4 regions of the Paenibacillus sp. sgz302190 genome follow, and region 1 is predicted to be linked to each of the others. Evidence: riboswitches for the same ligand, from Rfam matches in the RefSeq annotation. Region 1 holds a riboswitch; each other region holds the start of a gene.

Region 1 (3,161 bases):
GCGGATTCCTGACTTCATGGGCGACGGAAGCGGCCATTTCGCTGGCGACTTTGAATTTCTCATTATTCGTAATTTCATCGCGCTGGCGCACATTTTTTTTGAAAATTTCCAGCATGTAGACGTAAAGCCCTGCAACGAAACATTGCAGCAAAATGGTTCTATAACCGCCCGGAGCCACGTAATCCGCCCACGCCTGATTATTTTGTATCAAATACAAATAAACGGTTTGAGCCAGCATTCTAATGATGAAGTAGACAACGACTGAGGAAATGATTTTCTTCAACAACGAGAACGTTTGGAAATTTTTGATATACAATAACATCACGCAAAACGCGGGGATGAGTGCAAGAATGTACTCGATTTGATGAGGGCTCCCCATGAAGAACCGGCAAACAATCAAGGTGACAAATAGCAGCAGGGAGACGTAAGCGCCTCCATATAAAGAGCCTATGATAAGCGGAATACCGCGGAAATCGAAGGTGAGTTTTTGGATCATAGCAGGAAAAAACATTGTTGCAACCAGTGCGGAGCCAAAAATAATATAAACGGCAACCCGGTTATACAAATGCGTACGTTCGGCTTTGAAGACATGGACATATAACGCTATCGGGAGGAAAACGAGGAATACATTCAATAATAGGTCTTTGTAGTAGTTAAGCATACATCCTCCTGGTCTCGATCCCCATTATAATAAGTCAGTTGCCATATTGAGGGAGTTTGGATACATCAATCGAGACCTGCTTGGATTCTTCCATAAGCACTAGCTTCATCTTCTCCCAAGATGCATGAATGACAGGAGCAGGAGGCGTAGGCACATCTGCGAAATGCGCCCTAATAGTGTCAATCAGCAGTCGCTCAAATTGCTTTTCATCCATCCCACACACACCCTGAAATTCCGTTTTATTCTACTATTATATGGAAAAATTGTGCTTGTTTTCATCGTAAATATTTTGCGTGTTTGTGCAAATGGTGTTGCGTGATTGTGCAAATCGGATGAAATAAGATTGATCAAAACAAGCGGGTTTAAATTGCATTTTTTAATGATATATGTGTTGTTTTGCAATCAATATTGTGAGGGATGTGTGTTTTTTGTGGAAATCTGTTAGATTATGGGTTAATATGGAACTTGTATTGAATCCAATGTACTATATTTGTAGTTTCAAATACCTAAATGACCAAATGAAAATGAAAAGGCAAACCTGTTCGAAAGACAGGGACGCAAAGCCACGGGCCTACTTCTGCGGGGATATGTCGTAAGGCATCCCTCAAGGAAACGGCAGCCGGGTCACCGAAACCAGTTGGTTTTTTTGTTTTGAAAAAAGTAACTTTTTTACTGTGGAGGTATAAAAATGAAAGTTCAATTAGTTACAACAATAGCGGTTATCGTGCTGCTCGGAAGTTCAATTCACGATGTCAAAGCCGATACAACCGCCGCCGCACCGGCAACAAAGTCAACGAATATTGCCGGCACGGTTTCTGCGGGCAGCTTCAGCGATACGAAAGGGCACTGGGCGGAGGCGACCATCGCCGGTGCGGTTCAAAAAGGGTACGTGGACGGCTATCAGGATCATACCTTCAAACCGGACGAACAAGTAACGCGGGCAGAATTTATCAAAATGGCGGATTCCGCGCTTCATATTTCAGTTTCGGGTGCCACCGTCGGCAGTGATTGGTATTTGCCTTACGTTAACGCGGCGGTCAGCGCGGGGATTCATGAGTGGAGCGACTTTACGATCGGGGACTGGAATACGCCGATGACCCGCCAAGAAATGGCGCGCATAGCGGTTCGGGCGGCAACCGGCGACAAGAACACGGAGGACAAGAAGTGGATGTATCTTGGGACCAAAGCCGGTCTGATCACAGGCATGGATGACACCGGCACGCTAGGGGAGGATCAAACGACAACCCGCGCCCAAGCGGCGGCAACCATTGAGCGCATCCTTTCCATTAAGGGCGGCCAGACGCTTTCTGTTGACAAACATGCCGTATCGAGGGCTGAGATTGTATGGCATAAAACCAACGTTATTACGATGCTTCCCCGTTATTTTGCAAAGACGTTGAAAGACGAGAAATTTCATGATGAATTACTTACAACGACAACTGCCGATGGAAATATGTCATGCAGCGTTAATAGATACGTTGTAGTCGATTTGGACGATCCGAATGATCCGAACCGAAATCTTGTTCCAAGTGATGTAAGCGAGTTTCAATGGAAGGACTTTAAAACGGGGGAATGGGTGCAATTGAAAGGTAATAATTACATCATTGTTACTGAAGCTACGATGAAGATTAATAGCTTTCCAGCTAATATAACAAGTGTAACTGGATGCAGCGCAGGTATTCCGGATCGCGCTTATGATGCAACTGGGGACTTAAATTCAAAAGGGGCATTGAGTAGAATTGCAGGTATCAATATTCCCTTTAAAAAAGCAGGTCATGAGGCTACATTTATTACTTACGATAGCACTTATAGAGGAAATACAGGCGATATGATTAACGAAACACGATATTTCTTTGAGGCCGTACCTAGAGGGAATCTAACTCCTACAGCGGCAGGCGGGCAAACCAGAGTTGTCTTTAATAGTATCAATGCTAATTCTCCAACATTAATCTACACTGGCATTTTATCTGATTAAACTAACTGTAGGGTGAGGTTATTGAAAAAACTATGTTTACACTTTGTTGCAATTTTGACTATTGCATTTTTAGTGGTTCCGATATTACCACAGATAGCTACAGCAGCTCCAATAAAACTAGGTGACATTGATTACTCTACTAGTGTTGTGCAAGCTTATACACCGCCAGGGAAACCAGCGGGAGAACTTGTTACATATGATCACTTCAATTATTCAGACGTGACCATTATTCCATCACCAGGAAAAACCGTGCAAAGCGCTTGGTTGCAGGATAAAAACGGGAATGTTTATGAATATCTAACAAAGTCGAGTGGGAACAATTGGCACATACCAACGATTACAGGGATTGAGAAGTCGTTCACCACTTCGGCTATTCCATGGAGTGCTTACTTTGGATGGTTCCGCGATCCGGGTTGGCCTGATCCGCAAAATCCAGGACAAACATTAGGGTATGTCTGGATGTATGATGATAACAATTCACGTACCTATTATTCAACTTACCCATTAATTACTGATCGTCCTGTT
Region 2 (3,161 bases), on a different contig from region 1:
AACTACAGTACCGGTTAGATCCATCGGCTTGCAATTGCCACTTGAACATGCCGGAGCACTATGAATCATCCACCCGACAATTCGGTACCGAATACCGGTTGTGGCAGCAGTTGAAGTAATGTCAATTGTTACATCATGTGAACTTTCCTCCAAATAAATTGACACTGGGTAGGCATACGTCCACAAAGATGGCAAAAGCACTAGTAACAGTGCCGTAAGAAATACAATTGATATATTTTTTTGTAGTTCTTTTCATAGGTTATTTGCCTTCTACTCTGCATGATAGGTTTTATAAGCAAAGAATGCAGCATCAGATGTTATTTTCTTTTCTGCAAGTTGCGAAGCAAAATTTTCTGACGCAATGGCCACATCTGTATAACCAATATACCACACGTCTTTTTCAATATTTTTCGGCCCCCATATATCGACAAACAAATTTTTGTTTTCATCAAAACTGGTTACTCTAAACCGAAACATACTTCGTACCCAATGCTTATTATCGCCGAAAAAAACGATAGAAGGTTCTGGTGTCACAGTGCCTTCAATTCGAATGTGATTTTGCTTCACCCACTCGACATACTTTTGGGCATCACCACTGACGTGCTTCGGAATATTAACGGTTTGTACGAAAGCATCCACCCAGTTTTGGTCTATTGTCTCGTAATCCACATTCAGTATCTGATTGCCAAACTGTGATACGAGTTTAACCCATCGATCGACTGTATCCCTAGAGTAATATCTGGAGTCATGGATGATTTCCTTTGCAGTAAAACGGGTCAAATCCGTCTGAAACGGATGTTTATGTTCGTACATTTCATTGGGAATATCCTGTAGGATGTAAGGGAAATCACCGCTATTCGACGGCAGATTTGTTGTGCGAATCGCGCGTCCCCAAGGATCTTTGGGGGCATTCGTGGATTGCTCCGCACTGGCAACGGCTTTTTCATCGACGGCCAGCGAATGACCTCCCTTAACAGTCAAAATGCGTTCAATTGTCGTTACCGCCTGAGCCCGTGTCGTCGGTTGGTCTTCCCCGAGCGTCCCCCTATCATCTAGACCGGTAATCAGACCGGCTTTGGTCGCTAGATACATCCACTTCGTGTCATCAATGTTCTTGTCGGCGGTTGCGGCCCTAACAGCCGTTCTGGCCATTTCTTGACGCGTCATCGGCGTGTTCCAATCCCCGCTCGTAAAATCGCTCCGCTTATAAATCCCCGCGTTGGTCGCCGCGTTAACGTAAGGCAAGTACCAGTCATTACCTTCGGTTACCCCTGAGATTGGAATATGAAGCGCGGTATCGACCAGTTTGATAAACTCGGCGCGCGTCACTTTTGCATTCGGTTTGAAGGAGTGGTCCTGGTATCCGTCGACATATCCTTTTTGTACCGCGCCGGCGATGGTCGTCTCCGCCCAATGCCCTTTTGTGTCGCTGAAGCTGCCTGTAGAAGCCGTACCGGTGGCATTTGTTGTTTTCGTGCCTGGCGTAGCGGCGGTTGAATCAGCTTTGACATCCGGAATTGAACTTCCCAGTAGTGCAACAACTGCCAGTGATGTAATCAAATGGGCTCTCATTTTTATGCCTCCATAGTAAAAAAATTACTTTTCCCAAAATAAAAAACCAACTGCCTTTGGCGGCCCGGCTGCCGTTTCCCCGAGGGAAGTCTAGCGACTTGTACCCCGTAGAAGTAGGCCCGTGGCTTTGCGTCCCTGTCTTTCGAACAGGTTTGCCTTTTCAATTCCACTTGGTTCTTAGGTATTTAAAACTATAAAAATAGTACATTAGATTTAATATGAGTTCCATATTAACCCATAAACTAACATATTTCCACAAAAAAAATTATACCTTGCGCTCAACGCGTTTGTTTTACACCCCCCGCTAATTAGCTTTACAGCTTTTAGGTGATCGCTACCTTCAAAAAAAGATTCATCGACACGCCCAAAATAAAAAGCCGCCCCCATCGTCGTAAGATGGTACGCAGCTTTTCGGTCTGGCGTGCTAGAACCGGCGGCACATCTGCCTAGCAACACAAAGAAAACCTGCAAAAGTGCAGGTTTTTGCTCGTTGATAGGCTGGCAATGAAACAATTCCTGCAAATGTGCAGGCTTTTCATCGAACACGTGGACCTCAGGCTCGTTTAAGCGAAAATTCCTGTATAATCGCAGGCTTTTCGCCAAAACGAGCCACTTTCATGGAAAAATCCTGCACTTTTGCAGGTTTTCGGGCTGCCTGTGCCTATGCCGATGCTGTGCCTACGCCTATGCCGTGCCAATGCCAACACCCAGCCGCTTCATGAATGACCGCGCCCCAAATCAGCTCCCCCCTGGCTGCCCCAGCAAACGCCACCCAAGCCGCGCAGCTTCCAGCGCGCGGCGTTGCACCGCATGACGGCAGCCGGCCGACCATTCCACAATCTCCCGGAATCACTTGTTTCCGGGAAAAGGCACCATAACGGCCTTCAGCCATGTCACGGCCATCAGCATGTCCCCGAGCGGGTTCATATGTACGCCGTCGGTAGTCGAATCTTTGCCTGTTTCACTTGCAATAAAATCGATAAACGCTTGATGCGTGGGCACCAGGATCGCGTCGAACTGTCCGGCGAGCCGGTTCACGATGTCCACGTAAGGGCGCAGCAGTATATTTCCCGTCGCATCCGGGTACTCCTTGATCACCGTAGGCTGCATGAGGATCGGGCGGCAGCCGGGTATTTGCTTCGTTTGTTCCAGCAAGTGACGGTATACCGCTTCGAATTTGTCGGGGTACACCTGCTCCGCATCCGGTGAGTCCAATTGCCGCCACACGTCGTTGATGCCGATCGAAACCGATACCCACTGCGGCCGGTGATCGAGCACATCGAGTGTCCAGCGTTTTTCCAGGTCGGTCACGCGGTTGCCGGAAACGCCTTCATTTATGATTTTCAGCGAAAGATTCGGGTACGCCGCCGTCAAGTAATCGTGAATCAGGCGAACATAGCCCGACCCGAGCTTCAGGGGATCTTTTTTTCTTCCTTTGTCAGTGATGCTGTCGCCGATAAACACGATCTTGTCCTTGGCTTTAAACGGCACGGTAACGCCTCCTCATGTTGCCGCCGGCAAACGGGCGGCTTTTTACCCCCTCATCCTACGCCGGGTTGTCTGCCAAGTCAATGCGGCCGGCGGCCGAA
Region 3 (3,161 bases), on a different contig from region 1:
CAAATTCCACGAGCACGTGCTGCTGAAGTTCGATGATAAACTGAAGGCGGACAGCTCCGAAGGGCTGGAGATGGAGGCGGAGAGCGAACGTTTTATGTCGACGATCATCGAGCAGTTTTCCGAAGGGCCGGGAGGTATGTTGCGGCATTCGGTCGTGGCGGCCGCCATGTACGATTACGGCCATCAGGTAGCGCGGCTGGACAAGCTTGTGGAACATTACCATCGCGGAGATACGGACGAGAAGGAACCGATCGATGCGCTGCTGAAAAGCATAAAATTGAAGTAGCAAAATGAGGAGCCGTTGTCCCCGAAAAGGGGCAGCGGTTTTTTGCGCTCGGATGGAAAAACTTGTTTAATCGAATGGCATAAAGCACATTTTGTTAATCAATCGCCAGTTTTTAACCGATATAACAAAAAAGGATTCTGAAGGTGGTTTTTCCATATATTTTATAAAAAACTCTACACATTATTTTACGGGAGATGGTGGAAGCATCATGGAAGAGAAAACAGTAACTACGGCAGCTTCATTGCAATTACGCAAGCTGGGCAACTCGGATTTAAAGCTGTCACCGCTGGGGCTTGGATGCTGGCAGTTCAGCAACGGAAAAGGGCTCGTCGGGAAATTCTGGCCGGCGCTGCGGAGAGAGGATATAAGGCAAATTGTTCAGACCAGCTTGGAAGGTGGAATTAATTGGTTCGATACTGCTGAAGCGTACGGTGGCGGACAGTCTGAGCAGCTACTTGCCGGCACGCTGAATGAGATTGGCGGAACGCTCGCGGCACAGGCGAATATCGCTACGAAATGGTGGCCGGCTTTTCGCACCGCAGGCAGCATTACGGCAACGATTGATGAACGTATCCGCCAGTTGGATCACCGGACGATTCACCTTTATCAGGTGCATTCTCCTTACTCCTTTGCTTCGGTTGCCGCCATGATGAATTCTATGGCTAGTTTAGTCGAGCAAGGGAAGATTAAATATGTGGGTGTAAGCAACTTTTCCGCGCAACAAATGCGCGAGGCCGATCGCGTGCTGCGCGAGCATGGCCTTCGTCTAGTTTCGAATCAAGTGAAATATAGCCTGCTCGACCGGAGAATTGAACAGAACGGAATTTTGGATACGGCTAAAGAACTCGGCGTGGCGATCATCGCCTACTCCCCATTAATGCAAGGGATCTTAAGCGGCAAATTTCACAAAAATCCATCCTTGGTCAAGTCGATCACGGGTCCGCGAAAGTGGACAGCGGCATTCCGGGAGTCGGGCTTGCAGAAATCAAAGCCGCTGATTGAAACGTTGGAACAGTTGGCTCAACAATATAACGCAACGCCAACGCAGATTGCCTTGAATTGGTTGATTAATGCCCACGGAGAGAACGTATTTGCGATACCTGGGGCTTCAAAAGTAACTCATGCCGAGGAAAATGTGAAGGCGATGCAGTTTACCTTGACAGCCGGAGAGATTGAGATGGTCAGCAGCATTTCCAACCAAGTGCTGAGATCGAAGTAATTGTGACCAATATACTTATCATGAATTTTATTAAAAACTTAGAATTTATTGACAAAATTCGATATTTTTTAGATAATACAATTAATTCCATAGGTATATCGATCTAAGAACAGCGAACTAAGCGGATCGCGGATTCATCATGCTAACAGAATTAAGCCGCTAAAGTTGTGCAGAAGTCTCGGCGAATACCGGAAGGCTGTATAAAACTATGGGAGGGGGCCGTTTATGTAAATGGATGAAGCCAAGTTTCTGGTAAGGATGTAAAACAACATACTTATGTTATTTCCCGTTAATCGTAAACACCTCGAAAGTGGTGGACACAAAGCCATGGGTCTAAAGCTGGATAAACAGCCATGATTGCCAGGTTGCCGAAGGAAACTGGGCGAAATTTGTCGTCTGTTCTTCTTAACTATGGGAACAGGCTTTTTTTATTGCAGCGAAAAATCATTCGGAGAACAGGGGGAAACGTTATGGAAACAAGCGTGATAGGTATCGAGGAGTATCCGTTAAGTTCCTATCAGAAAGATATATGGCTCGAGCAAAGTATGCACCCTGGAAAACCTATTTACAACCTTGGCGGGTACATTGAGGTTAAAGGAAAACTGGATACGGCTATCTTTAAGAAGTCCATTCAGTTGTTAATCAGGCAGAATGATTCTCTCAGAACTCGTCTTATTGATAAAAAGGGCGAGCCCTATTTAACAATCCTGCCGGAAATCGACTATGAAGCTCCGTTTCATGATTTTTCGGGGAAGAAAGATCCGAATTCCTTTTGCCTGGATTGGATGAAAAAAGAGTTTTTGAAAATTTTTCAACCGAAGGACAATTATTTTCGATTTGAATTATTACAAGGCGAACCGGGTGTATATTTCATTTTACTTAAAGTTCATCATATGATCATTGATGGATGGGGGTTTGCCCTCCTCATCAGTCAAATGTTTGAAAATTACAATGAATTGGCTCAAGGAATTGGGGAAATGAACAGACCTTCCTATTCCTATACCGATTTTATCTCTGACAACCAGAATTATTTGAATTCTTCAGCCTTTTTGAAGGATAGGAAGTTCTGGCAGAGCAAATATCGAACCGTTCCCGAGCCTTTGCTAAGCAGAGGTTTGAACACGGATGATGATTACGGCGATTCTGTTTGGAGCAATAGGGAAACTTTAACAATAAACAAGGCATTGTACGATCAAATGGTTGAATTTTGTAAGGAGGAAGGTTGTTCGTCGTTCCACTACTTTTTAGGCATACTGTTCCTTTATTTCAGCAGGGTTTGCAATCGAAACGAAATGGTGATCGGCGTCCCGGTTTTTAACCGGGGCAAAGCGCAGTATAAGCAGACCGTGGGACACTTCGCCAATGTGCTGCCGCTTCGGATAAGTCCCGAGCAGGATATAAGCTTCAAAGAACTGATAAAGTTCATCAAGCGTGAGCTTATGCAGTGCTATCGGCATCAGAAAATATCTTTCGGCGAAATTTATCGGGCGGTTTACGAGGATGTCCACGAAAAAGGAAATTTGTTTGATATATCGCTTTCTTTTGAAGAACAGGAAACGAGAGAATCGTTTAACGGCGCAGCGTGCCGGATCGTAAGCATGCCGCATCATCACGAAAGGAATGCGCTTACACTTCTGATATGGGGACAAGAAGGAG
Region 4 (3,161 bases), on a different contig from region 1:
ATATATTGCATCAGGATACTTATAAACAGTGCCACTTTCTAAGGTTAATTCATACCTTGCTGTATCTGTACCTGGATCGACTAATACAACTTTATCAATTTGTGCCGGATCGCCTCCGACATCAATTGTGGAAGAGCTTGGATTGAAATACTCTTGTGGCAGCCATTTCCCGGCGTACGAAATACCATCAATGGTAAAGTTATCGTTGTACCCCCCTGGCGCACTTAATGTTGCTGTGACCGTCGGAGGCGTGCCCGTAGCACTAACTTTGTCAGGGTAAATAATGATGGATAAGACATTGCCAAAAAACAATATCATGAAGAGGAATATACCTATCTTTTTTTTCATGTTAAGAACCCTTAATTTTGGTTGTAATTATAATCAGGAGCAGACAAAACAACCTCTACATACTTGCCTCCGAATTGTTGAGGTTGGCTAAACTCTAGGCCAATGTTTGGTATTTTTTTTTCGACAACTAGATTACCCTTTGGAATAACAAAGCCGTTAATATACTCCTGATCACGTAGATCTTCCCACTCATGCCCAGGATAGTTCATTTCAATTTGAAAATCCCCTTTTTTGGATTTTGAATATAGCTGCTCGCTTGCGTCAAGAATACTCGGATCATCGCTAGGAGTTTCAGAAACAAGTTTGGCAGTCATTCCGATTCCACTCTTGTAGTACAATGGTGTAATTCCGTATTTTTTTTCTAAAGTCAAGCGATTCATCGCAACAAGAACATATGCGCCACTGTTTATGTTCCTATATTTCCCATCCTTGTGACTTACCCATTGCAAATCATCGGGAATATAGCTGCGGAAAGGGTCGTTTGGATCATCAAGGTCAACGACAATGACTTCTTTTGCCGTTGACCTTACATTTCCATTATCAGAAGCGAAGTCCAACACATCGGGTTTAAACTCACGGATCGGTTTCCCAAAATATCGTGGGAGCATAGTCATGATATTTGTTCGATGCCATGTGACCTCTGCCCTCGAAACAGCATGTTTGTCAGATTTGAGTGTATTACCATTTTTAATATCAAGTATGCGCTCAATAATGGCCACCGCCTGTGCACGTGTCGTCGTTTTATCCTCCCCGAGCGTGCCGCTGTCGTCCAGACCGGCGATCAGCCCGGCTTTCGTCGCCAGGTACATCCACTTCTTGTCATCCGTGTTATTGTCGCCGGTAGCTGCGCGAACCGCTATGCGCGCCATTTCGTAGCGAGTCATCGGCGTATTCCAATCCCCGCTCGTAAAGTCACTCCATTGATGTATTCCCGCACTGACCGCCGCGTTAATGTACGGCAAGTACCAGTCATTTCCAGAGATAACGCCAGAAACCGAAAGTTGAAGTGTGGTATCGACCATTTTGATAAATTCGGCACGCGTCACTTGTTCGTTCGGTTTGAAAGAATGGTCTTGGTAACCTTCGACATAGCCTTTTTGAATGGCTCCAGCTATGGTTGCTTCCGCCCAATGCCCTTTCGTATCGCTGAAGCTGCCTGTGGATGCCGTACCGGCGGCATTTGTTGTTTTCGTGCCTGGCGTAGCGGCGGTTGAATCAGCTTGGACATCGGGAATTGAAGTCCCAAGTAGTGCAATAACCGCTAGCGATGTAATCAAATGAACTCTCATTTTTATACCTCCATAGTAAAAAATTTGCTTTTCAAAACAAAAAAACCAACGCCTTTGGCGGCCCGGCTGCCGTTTCTATAAGGAATGTCTGGCGACACACACCCCATAGAGTAGGCCCGTGGCTTTGCGTCCCTGTCTTTCGATCAGGTTTGCCTTTTCAATTTCACTTGGTCTTTCAGGTATTTAAAACTATAAAAATAGTTCATTAGATCTAATTAAAATCCCATATTAACCCATAATATAACATATTTCCACAAAAATTTTATAACTTGCACCAAACATGAGCATTGCCTTTACGAATTCCATCCATTGCCCCAAGGGAAAATACAGCGCCGCGCCGTTTTTACGATCATGACCTCCAGTCGCAAAAAACAAGGCCAATTACATCAAATTAGGGACAATATTTGACCAAATCCTGCTAATTTAGCAAATACTATGACTGCTACTTATCAATTTCTTATCATCGCCTCATGGTGCTGGAAACCCCCACATAGGCACTTTTACTTCATAGAATTTTTTGATATCACTTTTTTCTACCCACTTTTCGTATTCAAAACGATCCACTTCTACAAATTCATACTTTTTTATAATGTCTGGTCCATGCATACCACTGCCCAACAATAACCTGTTGGAGTCTTCTTGAAAAACAGGAAATTCAAGACCATCGAATATCACAGCATTTCTTACATCGTATATCGACTGAATCTCGTTTTTTTCGACACGTTTACAATAATGTCCCGTACTATCAAGAGTAAAACCTAAGCTACTCTCAACATGTTCTTTTGTGAACAATTCATAATCGTTCGGATTGTGTTCGATAACTTCGTACTCTCGCCCTTGATATAACGCCCAAATACCATTTCGCATAAAAACACCTCCGATTTTAAGTTCAATTTCCGAAGCATAAGCTCTTTCATCTGTGACATATACGATCCATTGATTACCTTAAACCTTAATTCCTACTTCATTTTCTCTTAATGGATGTTCATCAAACCAATTGAATCGTTCTAACATCTCTATTTCAATTATGTCCTTTGCTTCCTGCTCTGTCATGTTTCCAGCCTCCTTTTCATCCGAAACATGGTAAACTCCTCGTATGAGAAGACGATAATCTTTTAATATACAAATAAAAGGTGGTTTCAATGGAGCCAATATTCATTCATCCGTGGGAATTAAGCGAAGAAGAGGTAATTTCCATACAAAATAATTTAGCTGAAAAGGTCATTAAAAAAGACCAATATGATGAAGTAAAATATGTTGCCGGAGTTGATGTAGCTTATTGCAAACGAAGTGATATTTTAATTGCAGCATTAGTCATTTTGGAGTCGACATCATTAAAACTAGTGGAATCAGTAGTAATTGAAGATACAGTTCGATTTCCATATATCCCCGGATTATTTTCATTCAGGGAGTTACCCCCAATCATTAAGGCGTTTAAGCAAATAAAAATAAAGCCAAATTTAATTGTTTGTGATGGTCAGGGTATCGCACATCCTAGAAGAATTGGGTTAGCTAGTCACTTAG

What was found. A riboswitch is a leader RNA that binds a small molecule or an ion and turns the genes downstream of it on or off. The one in region 1 is predicted to bind cyclic di-GMP.
Region 2: another riboswitch for cyclic di-GMP. It lies ahead of AC6RNO_RS10775 (S-layer homology domain-containing protein); the one in region 1 lies ahead of AC6RNO_RS32560 (S-layer homology domain-containing protein).
Region 3: another riboswitch for cyclic di-GMP. It lies ahead of AC6RNO_RS28220 (amino acid adenylation domain-containing protein); the one in region 1 lies ahead of AC6RNO_RS32560 (S-layer homology domain-containing protein).
Region 4: another riboswitch for cyclic di-GMP. It lies ahead of AC6RNO_RS12775 (S-layer homology domain-containing protein); the one in region 1 lies ahead of AC6RNO_RS32560 (S-layer homology domain-containing protein).

Annotation. Positions count from the first base shown of each region.
Region 1 covers NZ_JBZYAO010000048.1:3,181-6,341, reverse strand. Annotated here, with positions in the region: gene AC6RNO_RS32570 (ATP-binding protein) at 1-661, opposite strand, end outside; gene AC6RNO_RS32565 (hypothetical protein) at 696-875, opposite strand; cyclic di-GMP riboswitch class I at 1,183-1,293, shown strand; gene AC6RNO_RS32560 (S-layer homology domain-containing protein) at 1,350-2,636, shown strand.
Region 2 covers NZ_JBZYAO010000007.1:86,605-89,765, reverse strand. Annotated here, with positions in the region: gene AC6RNO_RS10780 (DUF5704 domain-containing protein) at 1-24, opposite strand, end outside; gene AC6RNO_RS10775 (S-layer homology domain-containing protein) at 271-1,572, opposite strand; cyclic di-GMP riboswitch class I at 1,628-1,739, opposite strand; gene AC6RNO_RS10770 (hypothetical protein) at 1,786-2,118, opposite strand; gene AC6RNO_RS10765 (GDSL-type esterase/lipase family protein) at 2,422-3,063, opposite strand.
Region 3 covers NZ_JBZYAO010000035.1:7,376-10,536, forward strand. Annotated here, with positions in the region: gene AC6RNO_RS28210 (FUSC family protein) at 1-286, shown strand, start outside; gene AC6RNO_RS28215 (aldo/keto reductase) at 495-1,505, shown strand; cyclic di-GMP riboswitch class I at 1,790-1,878, shown strand; gene AC6RNO_RS28220 (amino acid adenylation domain-containing protein) at 1,976-3,161, shown strand, end outside.
Region 4 covers NZ_JBZYAO010000009.1:78,748-81,908, forward strand. Annotated here, with positions in the region: gene AC6RNO_RS12775 (S-layer homology domain-containing protein) at 360-1,637, opposite strand; cyclic di-GMP riboswitch class I at 1,691-1,801, opposite strand; gene AC6RNO_RS12780 (UCP033725 family protein) at 2,106-2,504, opposite strand; gene nfi (deoxyribonuclease V) at 2,780-3,161, shown strand, end outside.